Regions from separate parts of the Pseudoalteromonas simplex genome, predicted to be linked through region 3. Evidence: predicted binding sites of a transcription regulator. Region 3 holds the regulator's gene; each other region holds the start of a gene.

The links. The regulator MetJ, encoded in region 3, represses methionine synthesis genes. The targets are predictions, from matches to a motif close to TAGACGTCTAGACGTCTA.
Region 1: IRQ78_RS15155 (homoserine O-succinyltransferase) is a predicted target of MetJ. The motif match lies at 2,128-2,145, and genes of this name have one in related genera.
Region 2: metK (methionine adenosyltransferase) is a predicted target of MetJ. The motif match lies at 1,980-1,997, and genes of this name have one in related genera.

Annotation. Positions count from the first base shown of each region.
Region 1 covers NZ_JADILN010000008.1:98,939-104,132, reverse strand. Annotated here, with positions in the region: gene IRQ78_RS15165 (PilZ domain-containing protein) at 1-175, opposite strand, end outside; gene ettA (energy-dependent translational throttle protein EttA) at 290-1,963, opposite strand; gene IRQ78_RS15155 (homoserine O-succinyltransferase) at 2,210-3,157, shown strand; gene IRQ78_RS20670 (homocysteine S-methyltransferase family protein) at 3,147-4,214, shown strand; gene metH (methionine synthase) at 4,224-5,194, shown strand, end outside.
Region 2 covers NZ_JADILN010000003.1:223,981-229,174, forward strand. Annotated here, with positions in the region: gene tkt (transketolase) at 1-1,832, opposite strand, end outside; gene metK (methionine adenosyltransferase) at 2,099-3,250, shown strand; gene IRQ78_RS08520 (START domain-containing protein) at 3,292-3,903, opposite strand; gene IRQ78_RS08525 (CYTH and CHAD domain-containing protein) at 3,941-5,194, opposite strand, start outside.
Region 3 covers NZ_JADILN010000004.1:243,495-248,688, forward strand. Annotated here, with positions in the region: gene metL (bifunctional aspartate kinase/homoserine dehydrogenase II) at 1-1,464, opposite strand, end outside; gene metB (cystathionine gamma-synthase) at 1,469-2,728, opposite strand; gene metJ (met regulon transcriptional regulator MetJ) at 2,953-3,273, shown strand; gene IRQ78_RS10405 (malic enzyme-like NAD(P)-binding protein) at 3,373-4,614, opposite strand; gene rpmE (50S ribosomal protein L31) at 5,150-5,194, opposite strand, start outside.

The DNA.
Region 1 (5,194 bases), on a different contig from region 3:
GGGTAAAGATTAAGTCAGCTTTACTATGAATAGGCACTAAAAATGAATCACTTTTAGTAATGAGCGCACCTTGCAAAGATAGATCAAGTAACTGACAGTGATAGTCGTTATCTTCGATACGAAGGACCGCAGGGCAAGAAAATAATACCCGCGAAAACTCTCTGCGTTCATTCATAGCTGTATCTCCAACTTTAGTTACTTAATAGTATAGATCATAATGGAGTGAGTGATAGCAAAGCTTAATACAACAAAAAAGCCCCTGAGTAGGGGCTTTTTGAGTATCAGCTAATTAGCCAATTTTTTTGTATTTAATACGCTTAGGTTGTGCCGCTTCTGCGCCTAAGGTTTTCTTCAACCACTCTTCGTATTCTGTGTAGTTACCATCGAAGAAGTTAATTTGGCCTTCGTCACGGTAATCAAGAATATGTGTAGCAATACGGTCAAGGAACCAACGGTCATGCGAGATACACATTACACAGCCAGGGAACTCTAAAATAGCGTTCTCAAGTGCACGTAGTGTTTCAACGTCTAGGTCATTGGTTGGCTCATCCAGTAGTAATACGTTGCCACCTGCTTTTAATAGCTTAGCTAGGTGTAAACGGTTGCGCTCACCACCGGATAGGTCTTTAACGAATTTTTGTTGGTCGTTACCTTTGAAGTTAAAGCGGCCAACATAGGCACGGCTTGGGAATTCAAAGTTACCAATTTTTAATACGTCTTGGCCGTTAGAGATTTCTTGGAAAACCGTGTTGCTTTCGTCCATGTCGCCACGGAACTGATCAACCGTTGCAAGCTCAACAGTGTCACCAACAATGATCTCACCGCTATCTGGCGTTTCTTCACCACTTAGCATTTTGAATAGCGTTGATTTACCCGCACCATTGGCACCGATAATACCTACGATAGCGCCTTTCGGCATTGCAAAGTTTAGGTCATCGATTAATACGCGGTCGCCAAAGCTCTTCTTCAGGCCTTTCACTTCGATAACTTGATCACCTAAGCGTGGACCCGGTGGAATGAATAGTTCATTCGTTTCGTTACGCTTTTGGTAATCGTTTTGCTGAAGCTCAGAGAACTGTGCCATACGTGCTTTAGACTTAGCTTGACGGCCTTTCGGGTTTGAACGAACCCATTCAAGTTCTTGCGCGATTGATTTTTGACGTGCTTTTTCAGATTTCTGTTCTTGTTGTAAACGTAAATCTTTTTGCTCAAGCCACGATGAGTAGTTACCTTCCCAAGGAATACCTTCACCACGGTCAAGCTCTAAAATCCAACCTGCTACGTTATCTAAGAAGTAACGGTCGTGGGTTACAGCAACCACGGTACCTTCGTAGTCGTGTAAGAAACGCTCTAACCAAGCAACTGACTCAGCGTCTAAGTGGTTGGTAGGTTCGTCAAGAATAAGCATATCTGGTTTTTCAAGTAGTAAACGACAGATCGCAACACGGCGACGCTCACCACCCGAAAGGTGTTCAATTTTTGCATCCCAAGGTGGAAGGCGTAATGCATCAGCTGCACGTTCTAACACGTTGTCGATATTGTGACCGTCGTGCGCTTGGATGATAGCTTCAAGTTCGCCTTGCTCTTTAGCAAGCGCATCGAAGTCAGCACCGTCCATTGCATACTCGTTGTATACTTCATCAAGGCGGTTTAGTGCATTTTTAACTTCGCTTACTGCTTCTTCTACTGTTTCGCGAACTGTTTTGCTTTCGTCTAGCACAGGCTCTTGCGGTAAGTAACCGATTTTAGTGCCTGGTTGAGGGCGAGCTTCACCTTCAAAGTCTTGGTCAACACCAGCCATAATGCGAAGTAATGTTGATTTACCTGCACCGTTTAGACCTAGCACACCAATTTTTGCGCCTGGGAAAAAGTGTAAAGAAATATCTTTTAAGATAGTGCGCTTAGGTGGCACAACCTTAGAAACTCGACTCATCGAGAATATAAACTTATCTGGTAACACCATGAAAGGAGCCTTCAATTTATAAGAAAAATTAACAGCAAGTATTGTATACCCAAACTACCTCAAAATACAGAATTCAGCGTTTATGATAGGCTTATCATCAAGGTGTTATTTACTCAAAGAGTCATACATTTTAATTAATGACCACTCAGAAACACCACTTCATTTGGACATCTAAACATCTAGAGGTTGAAATTTCTAACTATCCGTTCATAATTAGCAGTCAGATAAGTATGCTCGGAGCCAGCTATGCCCATTACAGTAAAAGATGAATTGCCAGCCATTGCAAAATTACGCCAAGAAAACGTGTTTGTAATGCCAAAAAGTCGCGCGAAAACGCAAGAGATACGCCCAATGCGTTTGGCCATCTTAAACTTAATGCCAAACAAGGTTGAAACCGAAGTGCAGTTTATTCGCTTGTTAGCTAATTCACCGCTACAAGTTAATGTTGAGCTGTTGCGCTTAGATACTCACCGCACCAGTAGTCACTCTGAGCAGCACATGGATACGTTTTATCGCTATTTTTCAGAAGTGAAAGATAATAACTACGATGCCATGATCATAACAGGCGCGCCGCTTGCTCATTTAGAGTATGACGAAGTTGCTTACTGGGACGAGCTAAAAGTTATTTTAGATTGGGCTGAGCAACATGTTACGTCTACGCTGTTTTCGTGTTGGGCGGCCCATGCGGGTCTATATCATCACTATGGCCTTAAGCGCGAACTTAAACCAAATAAATTAAGCGGCGTATTTACCCATAAAAGTTATTTTGACCATGCAGCACTCACTCGTGGTTTTGATGATACCTTTTTAGTGCCACACTCTCGTTATGGTCATATTGATATCGATAAGATCACTGCCTGCGAAGAGCTGGTGGTGTTAGCCGGATCAGAGCGAGTTGGTGCTTACTTAATTAAAAATAAATCAGGCAGCCAAGTGTATATTACTGGCCATCCAGAGTACGATGCTCATACCTTAAAAGGGGAGTATTTACGCGACCAAGAAAAATCAGCGGATGCGCCTAAGCCAGAAAACTACTTCCCTGACGATAACCCAGACAACGAACCGTCGAAAACGTGGCAAAGCCATGCCTTTTTATTGTTTTCGAATTGGTTAAACTATTATGTGTACCAAACTACACCGTATGATATTAACTTAGTTAGCCAAGATGTAAGGACTAACAACTATGCCGAGTAATGCAGTGAATAAACGCGAACAATTAAACGAGGCGCTAAAACAGCGAATTTTAATCCTCGATGGCGCGATGGGCACCATGATCCAAGAATATAAATTAGAAGAACAGGATTATCGCGGTGAGCGCTTTAAAGATTGGCATGTACTTATTAAAGGCAATAACGATTTATTAAGCCTAACTCAGCCAAAAATCATTGCTGATATTCACCGTGCTTACTTAGAAGCCGGTGCCGATATCATCGAAACGAATACCTTTAATGCCACGACTATTTCGATGGAAGATTACGACATGGCGAGCCTTAGCCGCGAAATCAACTTCGAGTCAGCGAAGCTTGCACGCAGCGTGTGTGATGAACTTGAAGCAAAAGATCCTAGCAAACCGCGTTATGTAGCCGGTGTACTTGGGCCAACGTCAAAAACCTGTTCTATTTCACCAGATGTAAATGACCCAGGTTATCGTAATATCAACTTTGATAAGCTGGTGGCGGCGTACGTTGAGTCAACACTGGCACTGATGGAAGGTGGTGCTGATCTTATTTTAATAGAAACCATCTTTGATACCCTTAATGCAAAAGCGGCTTCGTTTGCTGTAGAAGAAGCATTCGAGCAAGCTGGTCGTAGTTTACCTGTGATGATCTCAGGCACCATTACCGATGCCTCAGGCCGAACTTTATCAGGGCAAACCACAGAAGCATTTTATAACTCAATTCGCCATATTAAACCGCTATCAATCGGCCTTAACTGCGCCCTTGGCCCTGACTTACTGCGCCAGTATGTTGAAGAGTTATCGCGCGTTTGTGAAACCTTTACCTCGGTGCATCCAAATGCAGGTTTACCGAACGAGTTTGGCGAATATGATTTAGAAGCTCCTGAAATGGCCCAAGAAATTATTGATTGGGGCAAGTCTGGCTTTATCAATATTGTAGGTGGTTGTTGCGGCACCACACCGGCTCATATTAAGGCGTTTGCGAAAGGCCTTGAAGGTGTTAAACCTCGCCAATTACCTGAGCTTGAAGTGCGTATGCGCTTATCGGGCCTTGAAGCGTGTAACTTAAACTAGGAAACCGACATGACTGACCAAATTGCTGTATTTACTAACGTCGGTGAGCGTACCAATGTAACAGGCTCGGCTAAGTTTAAGCGCTTGATCATGGAAGAAGATTACGAGACCGCTCTCGATGTTGCCCGTGAACAAGTAGAAAATGGCGCGCAAGTAATTGATATCAACATGGATGAAGCCATGTTGGACTCGAAAGCGGCGATGGTAAAGTTTTTAAACTTAATTGCCTCAGAGCCTGATATCTCAAAAGTACCTATCATGGTCGACTCATCTAAATGGGAAGTGATTGAAGCAGGCTTAAAGTGTATTCAAGGTAAGGCCATTGTAAACTCAATTTCACTTAAAGAAGGTGAAGAGCCGTTCATCCGCCAAGCTAAGTTAATTAAACGCTTTGGTGCTGCTGCGGTTGTAATGGCGTTTGATGAAACCGGGCAAGCAGAAACTGCTGATCGTAAGTTCGAGATTTGTCAGCGTAGTTATAAAATACTCGTTGATGATATTGGCTTTCCGCCAGAAGACATTATTTTTGACCCGAACATTTTTGCCGTCGCAACGGGCATTGAAGAGCACGATAACTACGCTGTTGAGTTTATTGAAGGTACGCGCCGAATTAAGCAAGGCTTACCGCACTGTAAAGTGTCGGGTGGTGTATCGAATGTGTCGTTCTCGTTCCGTGGTAACAACCCAGTACGTGAGGCTATTCACTCTGTGTTTTTATACCACGCGATTAAAGCGGGTATGGACATGGGCATTGTAAATGCGGGCCAATTAGCGGTTTACGACGATATCCCCGAAGAGCTGCGTAAAGCTGTAGAAGATGTGATCCTCAATACCGACCCAGGTGCCGGTGAACGACTTGTTGAACTTGCACCAAAATACTCTGGTATGGCGCAAGCAGAGAAAGTAGAAGATTTAGAGTGGCGTACTTGGCCTGTTGAAAAGCGCCTTGAACATGCGCTAGTAAAAGGCATTACCGAGTA
Region 2 (5,194 bases), on a different contig from region 3:
ATTGCTACACGGCGTGTAACGCTTGCTGGTAGTACGCTTTCTTTATACGCAGCGTCTTGCTCATCAAATAAATCAGTTGAAGGCATAGATACCACACGTACTTTTTTACCTTGTGAACGAAGTTCTGCAGCGGCATCTTGTGCAAGCTGTACTTCAGAACCTGTTGCAATAAGGATAAGCTCTGGCTCACCGTCACAGCTAAGTACGTAACCACCTTTTTTCACATCGGCTAACTGTTGTGCAGTACGCGCTTGTTGCTCAAGGCCTTGACGAGTGAAAATGAGTGACGTTGGGCCATCTTTACGCTCAATAGCTTGTTGCCATGCAATCGCTGACTCAACTTGGTCACATGGGCGCCAGTTAACTAAGTTAGGCGTTAATCGCATGCTTGCGATCTGCTCTACCGGTTGGTGCGTCGGACCATCTTCACCTAAACCAATTGAATCGTGCGTGTATACGAAGATACTTGGTTGCTTCATTAGTGCCGCCATACGTACTGCGTTACGTGCGTATTCCATGAACATTAAGAATGTAGCACCGTAAGGAATAAAGCCTTTATGCAGTGCAATACCATTCATAATCGCTGACATACCAAATTCACGTACGCCGTAGAAAATGTAGTTACCGCTTGCATCGTTTGCTTCTAGGCCTTTTGAGCCATCCCAAAGTGTTAAGTTAGAACCAGCAAGGTCAGCAGAGCCACCCATGAATTCTGGTAGTAACGGACCAAACGCGTTTAATGCATTTTGTGATGCTTTACGTGTTGCAGGGTTTGCAGGGTTTGCTTGTAGCTCTTCGATGTAAGCTTGTGACTTTTCAGCCCAATCTGCCGGTAGCTCACCGTTTGTACGGCGCTTAAACTCAGCAGCAAGTTCAGGGTATGCACTTTCATAAGCTGCAAATTTTTCGTCCCAGCTTGCTTCTAGTTGCTTACCTTTTTCTTTGCCATCCCACTCGCTATAGATATCAGCTGGGATTTCGAATGCATCGCCAGTCCAACCAAGGAACTCACGAGATGCTTTAATTTCGTCTTCACCTAGTGGTGCACCGTGACAATCATGGCTACCTGATTTATTAGGTGAACCATAACCAATCACTGTTTTACAACAGATTAATGATGGCTTATCAGTAATGCTACGCGCTTCTTCGATAGCGGCGCGAATTGCATCAGGGTTATGACCATCAACATCGCTAACTACGTGCCAGCCGTATGCTTTGAAGCGCGCTGGTGTGTCATCGCTGAACCAACCTTCTACTTCACCATCAATTGAGATGCCGTTGTCATCCCAAAACGCAACTAGTTTACCTAGGCCTAATGTACCGGCTAATGAACAGGCTTCGTGTGAAATACCTTCCATTAAACAGCCATCACCCATGAATGCATACGTGAAGTGATCAACAATATCGTGGCCTTCACGGTTAAACTGTGCAGCTAGCGCTTTTTCGGCAATTGCCATGCCCACTGCATTTGTGATCCCTTGACCTAATGGACCCGTAGTAGTCTCAATACCTGGTGCATATCCATACTCTGGGTGACCCGGTGTTTTTGAGTGCATTTGACGGAAGTTTTTAATTTCCTCTAGTGGTAAGTCATAGCCACTTAAGTGCAGTAGAGAATAGATCAGCATTGAACCGTGGCCATTCGAAAGAATAAATCGATCTCGGTCTGCCCACTCTGGATTCGTTGGATTGTGCTTTAGATAATCGCGCCATAGTACTTCTGCGATATCTGCCATGCCCATAGGGGCGCCAGGGTGACCAGATTTGGCCTGTTGTACTGCGTCCATTGATAAGACGCGAATAGCATTTGCAAGTTCTTTGCGTGATGGCATGAATTCTCCTACCTTTATGTATTTGCGCTGGTTGTTTATGAAGCCCCATTCTTACTTATTGTAAGGGTACAGTGCAATTAAAAATCCGCATTAAATGCACCATTTATGGGCGTTTGTTAAGAACAATACGTTATTACTAATTTTAAATGGACGTCTAGGCGTAAAATTACTATGCAAACATATTTGTTTTAGATAAAATACGCCCCTTAATTTTTTAGCGCTATTACCGACGTTTGTGAAGCGCAATATTTGTGAGCAGAAATACAATGGCAAAACATTTATTTACTTCTGAATCTGTTTCTGAAGGTCATCCGGATAAAATCGCGGACCAAATCTCTGACGCGGTTCTAGATGCTATCTTAGAGCAAGATTCTCATGCCCGTGTTGCATGTGAGACTTACGTTAAAACTGGCATGGTGATGGTTGGTGGTGAAATCACAACTAGCGCTTGGGTTGATATCGAAGAAATCACACGTAAAACAGTACGTGAAATCGGTTACACGCACTCAGACATGGGTTTCGATGCTGACTCTTGTGCAATCCTAAACACTATCGGTAAACAATCTCCAGACATCAACCAAGGTGTTGACCGTGCTCGACCTGAAGAGCAAGGTGCTGGTGACCAAGGTCTAATGTTCGGTTACGCATGTAATGAAACTGACGTGTTAATGCCTGCACCAATCACTTATTCACATCGTCTAGTTCAGCGCCAAGCTGAAGTTCGTAAAAGCGGTGAGCTTAACTGGTTACGCCCAGATGCAAAATCTCAAGTAACGTTTGCATACGAAAATGGCAAGCCTGTTGGTATTGATGCCGTTGTTCTTTCAACTCAACACTGTGATTCAATCTCACAAAACGACTTAGTTGAAGCGGTAATGGAAACGATCATTAAGCCAGTTCTTCCAGCTGAGCTAATCTCTAGCGCAACTAAGTTCTTCATCAACCCAACTGGCCGTTTCGTAATCGGTGGCCCAATGGGTGACTGTGGTCTTACAGGTCGTAAAATCATCGTTGATACATACGGCGGTATGGCCCGTCACGGTGGTGGTGCTTTCTCTGGTAAAGATCCATCAAAAGTTGACCGTTCAGCTGCATATGCTGCTCGTTACGTTGCTAAAAACGTGGTTGCTGCTGGCCTTGCTGACAAATGTGAGCTACAAGTTTCTTACGCTATCGGTGTTGCAGAGCCAACATCTATCAGCATCGAGACATTTGGTACAGGTAAATTAGAAGAAGCGCGTCTAATCGAATTAGTACGTGAGCACTTCGACCTACGTCCTTACGGCTTAATCCAAATGCTTGATCTTGAGCGTCCTATCTATCAACCGACTGCGGCATACGGTCACTTCGGTCGTGATGAGTTCCCTTGGGAGCGTACAGACAAAGCAGACGCACTTCGCGCAGCTGCTGGCCTGTAATAGGTTAGATAAAATGAAAAAAGCGCCTTTTGGCGCTTTTTTTATGAACACGAACCTAACTGACTTATTAAGTTATCTCGCGAGAACTGATTATTGGTTAATTGCTCTGTCAGTGCTTGTAGCGTTTTATAAACGCTTTTTAGCGATACCTTATTGCTCAACCAATGCGGGATTGAGCCACCCGGATCAGCATAGGCCTGATGGCTTACCAATAAATTACTTTGCTGCTCTTCTAAACGCCAATAAGCCCTGAGCTCTTTAATACGCACAACCCCAGAGACTTCTGCTTTAGCGTATGGCTGACTGATAATTTTTAGCTCTGTTTTATGTTCACCTAAGGCATGATAACAAGAGTAACTCACCAAATCGCGATCTAACACCGGCCAAGGCGAGTTAAAGTGAGTGTAAACAAGGGTTTCTGAGGGGCTTAAGCGCTCCATTAAAGTCACGCTTTTAACATTTTCGAGCCAATTGGGCGCGTTGTCGGTATCACTTAACAGCGCCATAAAGTCACTGGCCTTAGCATTTTTTACCAGCACAGAAGCATTAATTTCTATAATGCCAGTTTCGTGCTTTTTATAGCTAACCTTTATATCGTCTTGCTGTTTGTAGGTTTGCCATTCAATAGGGTTAGCCACTGCCGAGAGACTCAAACATGCTAACCCTATCCATAGGCACAAGCGCATTTATTTAAAACCAATAAGGGTCTGTATTAAATGACGCGTGGCGACTTTGCTCCATTGCACTGACCAAAAATTCTGACTTTTGATCAAGCCATGATTGAATTTTTGTTAGCTCTAAGTCGTCTTGCCCTGCACATAACTGCTTTAAGTACTCAAGGGTGCTTAACTCATAAATACCATGAGAGATATCAACCCACGGCATACGAAACTCGTTTCGATCTTCTTTATCGAACAAAGCGCCTAAGCAGTTGCCGCTGAGTAATGAGTTTTCAAGGCGGGTGCGCAGTGCCAAATAGTCTTTATCTGTAAACACTTGCTGCTCAGGAATAAGTTCGTGCATATCGTGCCAATCTTTAGCAAATAAACGCTTAGCAATATCGGCAACAGGTTTTTCAGCAGCTTGAAACTCAGTTTGCCCCCATGACTTACGCCATTGTTTTTCAATCAACCAGGTTGTTAATTGTAATAATAAGCGATTGTATCGGGTGCTATGGAAAAGTTTTTCGATATCTTCAATGCTTGGCTGCAACTCTTTTAAGTCATTAATAACTTGAGTGAGCTCAGGCGCACTGTTGATTTTTTTGTAGTACGCATGGCGCTTAGATGTGTAGGTTTTTAGCTGAATAGCATTTTCAACCCATGCTAATTCGCTTAATAACCACTTTAATTCTGTACGTAATGAGTCGGTATCGTCTTTACTAACAATATCGTCAAACAGCCAAAATGTATGGCGAATCAAACGAATACCGTCGGTGACACGCTTAAGGGTTTTTAAGCTTGGTTTTATGAAGTAGCAGGCTTCATGTTTTTGTACAAAGCGAATCGCGTAGTTAATGCTTTCTACTAAGGCTTGTTCTTGGGTTGCACCACGTTTTAGTGGTACAAAACCAATTGATTTACTTGCTTTTAATGGTTTGTCATCTGCAAGACGATAACCTCGAGCAGCTTTAGAATAAAGCCCTAAGCGAACATGGCTTTCACTAACCAGTTTATCTGCCAAAGCAAACAACTCATTGCGACTACCTTCAATCAGTTCGATTTCAAGTTCAGAGATTGGCTCAACTTGGCCCGATGCCGCCACTTCACCTTTATCTAATACCACTTCAATTTTTGCGCCATTTTCGGTTTCGAGTAACCAAGTACGGCGTATAAAGTTAGTGCTAAAAATTGGGTATAGGTTTTCTGCGATGGCAGGCACTTGCATACCATGCGGCCAAATAGCAGCATCAAATGCAAGTAAATCAGGGCGATTACCTGACAG
Region 3 (5,194 bases):
GTTATGCCACTGCTCTTGCCATGTTTCGGTATTTAAACCACTGGCACTAAAAAGCATTTGTTTAGAGCGTAAAAGAGCAACTACTTTTACTTTGTACTGAGCAGATAAACGCGCAAACTGAGCTTGTAGTTGCGATAAGAACACTTCGCCCACATTACCAAGGCCAGCAACGATAATGGCCAACTCTTGACCTTTGTTTACCAGCTTGTCATGTAGAAGAGTTAAAACATCACTATCAATTGCCTGATCGTTTAAGATCAACACATAGTTATCGTCTTGTTGTACAAAACGAGGATGAATACTTTGCTCTTTTAAAAGCGCTGTGGCTTGCTCTGTTAGCGCAGATACATCAGCTGTTGGGGCAACTACTGCACAACCACTTAAATTTGACTCGACAATATTTGCACGGCCCGCTAAGTGGCTGACAACTTGGTGAGTGCTTTGACCTGGCACTAATAAGTAAGTATCGCCCTCTTTAGTAAAGTGATGCAGGCTGTGTTGAATTAACTGACTAAGCTCACCGACTTCACCACTGCTTAGTTTATCAACCCGTAATAAATCGATGTTATCTAAGGTCGTAATAAAACGTTTTGCTTTACTATAACCTTCTTTTACTACCTCGGTTGGCGTTGCATCACAATCAAAGCTACTTCTTACCACTAATTTAATTTCTGAGTCTTTTAACGGCGACAAGGTTTTTGCATGCAATACTGGGTTACCTAAACGCGCTAATAAGTTAGCTTGCTCGCGGCATACTTTGGCGTACTTAACCGCATTTTTAACTTTACGAGGGTCAGTACTAAATACCCCTTGTGTATCTGTCCAGATAGACACTTGCTTGGCAAAAGTATAACTCGCTAACAAAGTGGCACTGTAATCACTGCCATTACGGCCTAATGTCACCGTATTACCTTGGCAATCTGCAGCTATAAAACCCGTTACTACGTTGATATGTGTTCTGCTAATCGCATCACTGCATTGCTGTTGGTTTTTTTGATGTAAAAGCTGGCCACCATTTAGAGTAAATAGCTGTCTTGCATCAACATCTTGCGAATCGACACCTAACTGATTTAGATAAGCAGCCAATAACCGCGCCGACCACACTTCACCATGAGCAAGTAAAGGGGCTTCAAGTAACTGCTGCTGACTAATTAATTCATTTAATACAGCAAGTTCATCTTTTAACTGTGCCAACGCCTGTTGTTTATTCTGCCCTATAAGTAGCTGCTCAATAAGCGCACGTTGATTGTTATCAATAAGCAATAGAATATCGCTAACAGCTTGGCTATCTTGCTGCTGGTAACTTTGCCAAAGCTTTACCAGGGTATCGGTTGTTTTACCCGATGCCGACACAACGACGCAATCGCCCTGCTCAGTATTAGCAAGAACGATGTTCGCTACCGCATGATAACGATCTGCCGAGCTTAAGCTTGAGCCACCAAATTTATGAACAATATTTACCATTTTTCTACCACAATGCCGTATGTGCTGGCGTTAACTTAAATGACGCGTTTTGTTGTGTATCTTGCTGTGCTTGCTTAGCTTCAGCTTTTGTAACTTGCAGTCCTTGACCTGGCTTAACTAAATTGAAAACACGGTCTAAATCAGCAATGAGATCTTTTACGTCTTCAATGCCTACAGAAATACGGATCAAGGTATCGCCCACACCAGCTTCAAGACGTGCTTTAGGCTCCATGCCTGCGTGGGTCATTGTTGCAGGGTGACAAATCAAACTTTCTACCCCACCTAACGACTCAGCAAGGCTAAAGTCTTTAAGGCTTGTTAAAAACGCAGCAGCATCGTTGATGTCGCCTTTAATATCAAAGCTCACCATGCCACCAAAACCGCGTTGCTGTGCTTTAGCAAGCTCATGTTGTGGGTGAGAAGCAAGGCCAGGGTAATAAACTTGGCTCACATAAGGAGAGCTTTCTAAATACTCAGCAATGGCAAAGGCATTTTCTTGGTGCTGCTTTAGGCGTACATTTAAAGTACGTAAACCACGAAGCGTTAAGTAGCTGTCAAATGGTGCACCAGTAATACCGATATTATTCGCCCACCAAGCAAGCTCGTCGCCTAGCTCTTGCGTTGCAGCAATCACTGCACCGCCCACTACATCAGAGTGACCATTGATGTATTTAGTGGTTGAGTGCACAACAATATCAACACCAAACTCAATTGGGTTTTGTAATGCAGGTGATAAGAAGGTGTTATCAGCCGCAACCAAAGCACCACACTGCTTAGCAATACTAGTGATTGCTTTAATATCTGTTAAACGCAAGATTGGGTTACTTGGCGTTTCAATCCAAATCAACTTAGGTTTAATCGCTAAAATTTCTTGGAGATTTTCAGATTTAGTTAAATCCAAAACTTTTAGTTTTAACAGGCCACGCTTTTCAAGCGAGGTGAATAAACGATAACTACCGCCATAACAGTCATGTGGGATCACTAACGTGTCGTCACTGTTTAACAGCTGAGTGGCTAAATGCACAGCAGACATACCTGTTGCAGTGATAATACCTTTAGCACCACCTTCAAGCTCAGCTAAGGTTTCAGCTAAGATATCGCGATTTGGATTACCGCTGCGACCATAGTCATACTGGCGCTTAGTATCAAAATCAGCAAACGAATAGGTGGTTGATAAGTATAAAGGAGGCACAACCGCACCATGATGTTTATCGGCTTCAATGCCGTGACGAACAGCAATCGTCGCTTTATTTTTTTCGCTCATTTCATCACCTATTCTTTAATTGGATGTTTAGACGTCTAAAAGGTTAGATGATCAAATATGAGAAGTCAAAGCATTTATCGCTTACACATAGAAGTTTATACATTTACACCACTAGATGGCCAAATAACTAGTATTTGACTATCTTTTTTAAAGAGATAGAATTTCCGCATCTTGCGCTGTGAATAAGGCGTAAATCACTGACAACCGAGGCAACGAAACAACTTATGGCTAAATGGAACGGTGAATACATTCACCCATATGCAGAACACGGTAAAAAATCAGAACAAGTAAAAAAGATTACCGTATCAATCCCACTTAACGTATTAAAAGTATTAACTGACGAGCGTACACGCCGCCAGATCAATAACCTGCGTCATGCGACGAACAGTGAGTTATTGTGTGAAGCTTTCTTACATGCTTTTACAGGTCAACCATTACCAAATGATGACGACCTACGTAAAGACAACCCTGAAAAGGTACCTGAAGAAGTTAAAAGAATTATGCAAGAAATGGGATTAGATATCCCAGTGCTTGATTCAGAATAAGTATTTCGGCCATCGGATCACCGCCGATAATCGCAGATATAAAAAAACTCAGCCTAGGCTGAGTTTTTTATTGAGCGTTATACCTAAGGCTAATTTAGTTTAACGCATGTAATCTTCTGGCATATCGATTTGCGCCACACCCGACTCTACTGCCGCTTCAGCAACAGCACGTGCAATACGTGGTAATAAACGCGGATCCATGGGCTTAGGAATGATGTACTCGGCACCAAACTCAAGTGACTCAACGCCAGCCGCTTTTAATACTTCACTTGGTACAGGCTCTTTCGCGATGCCACGAATAGCATGAACTGCAGCAATTTTCATTTCATCATTAATTGCCGTTGCACGAACATCTAACGCGCCACGGAAAATGAATGGGAAACAAAGCACGTTATTTACTTGGTTAGGGAAATCTGAACGACCCGTTGCCATAATTAAATCGTTACGCGCGCTGTGTGCAACTTCTGGAGCAATCTCAGGATCTGGGTTTGAGCATGCAAACACGACTGGCTTGTCTGCCATCAGCTTAAGATCATCTGCAGTTAACAGATTAGGACCTGATACACCAACGAATACGTCGGCATCAGCAATAACATCTTGTAATGTACGCTTATCGGTATTGTTAGCAAATAATTGCTTATACTCGTTTAAGTCATCACGACGTGTATGGATCACACCTTTACGGTCAAGCATATAAATGTGTTCACGCAGTGCGCCACACTTAATTAAAAGCTCCATACAAGCAACAGCAGCAGCACCAGCACCTAAGCATACGATGATAGCATCTTCGATATCTTTGCCTTGCACTTCAAGGGCGTTAAGCATACCAGCAGCTGTAACAATAGCGGTACCATGTTGGTCATCGTGGAAAACGGGAATATCACAGCGCTCGATAAGCGCTTTTTCGATTTCAAAACATTCTGGTGCTTTAATATCTTCTAGGTTGATACCACCAAACGTATCAGCGATGTTAGCAACCGTATTAATGAAATCTTCTGTTGTGCGGTGTTTAACTTCAATATCAATTGAGTCAAGGCCAGCAAAACGTTTGAATAGTAAGGCTTTACCTTCCATTACAGGTTTTGATGCAAGCGGACCTAAGTTACCTAAACCTAAAATTGCGGTACCGTTTGAAATAACTGCAACCATGTTGCCTTTGCCTGTGTATTTATAGGCGTTTGCTGGATCAGCAGCAATTTCACGGACTGGTTCAGCCACACCTGGGCTATAAGCTAAAGCGAGATCGTTAACCGTTTCGGCTGGCTTGGTTAGTTCAACACTAATTTTACCTGGAACGGGGTGAGCGTGGTAATGTAATGCTTGTTCACGAAAATCTGACATAACGCGATAGTATCCTGCAAAAAGTTAAAAAGTGAGAGAGCTTGCATCAGTACGATACCTGTAATGTATAAAAATTCCAAGTATTATCAGGTCTATCCTGTTATATGCTATATCGCTTAATTTTAAAGGATTTCCCAACAATTTCTGCGCATAGTTGCGATTAATCAGACATAAAAATTCATCTATTTATGATCTTTTAAGCACGTGTTGTTGTATTTTATACGCACGTACACTGCAATTAGCCGAAATTAGCCCAAAACAGCTATTTCAACGAAGTTCACAGCATTTACTAACAAAGTTATTTAAATTTCTTATTTTTAATAACTTTTATGAAAGTTTATACAACAAAGAATATAGCCAAGGGGTGGCGCTTTGTCTGCAAAATTAGCGACATAATGGGCATAACAACCAGAAATAGTTATGCAAGATACATAAGTGAAGACGATAAGTAAGTGGCAGCTTTAATAATGAGTTTTGTAAATTTTAGGCATAAAAAAAGCACCCTAAGGTGCTTTTTTTAACTAAACAGCAGAGATTACTTCTTGCTGCTAAGTGCACCGAAGCGCTTGTTGAAACGATC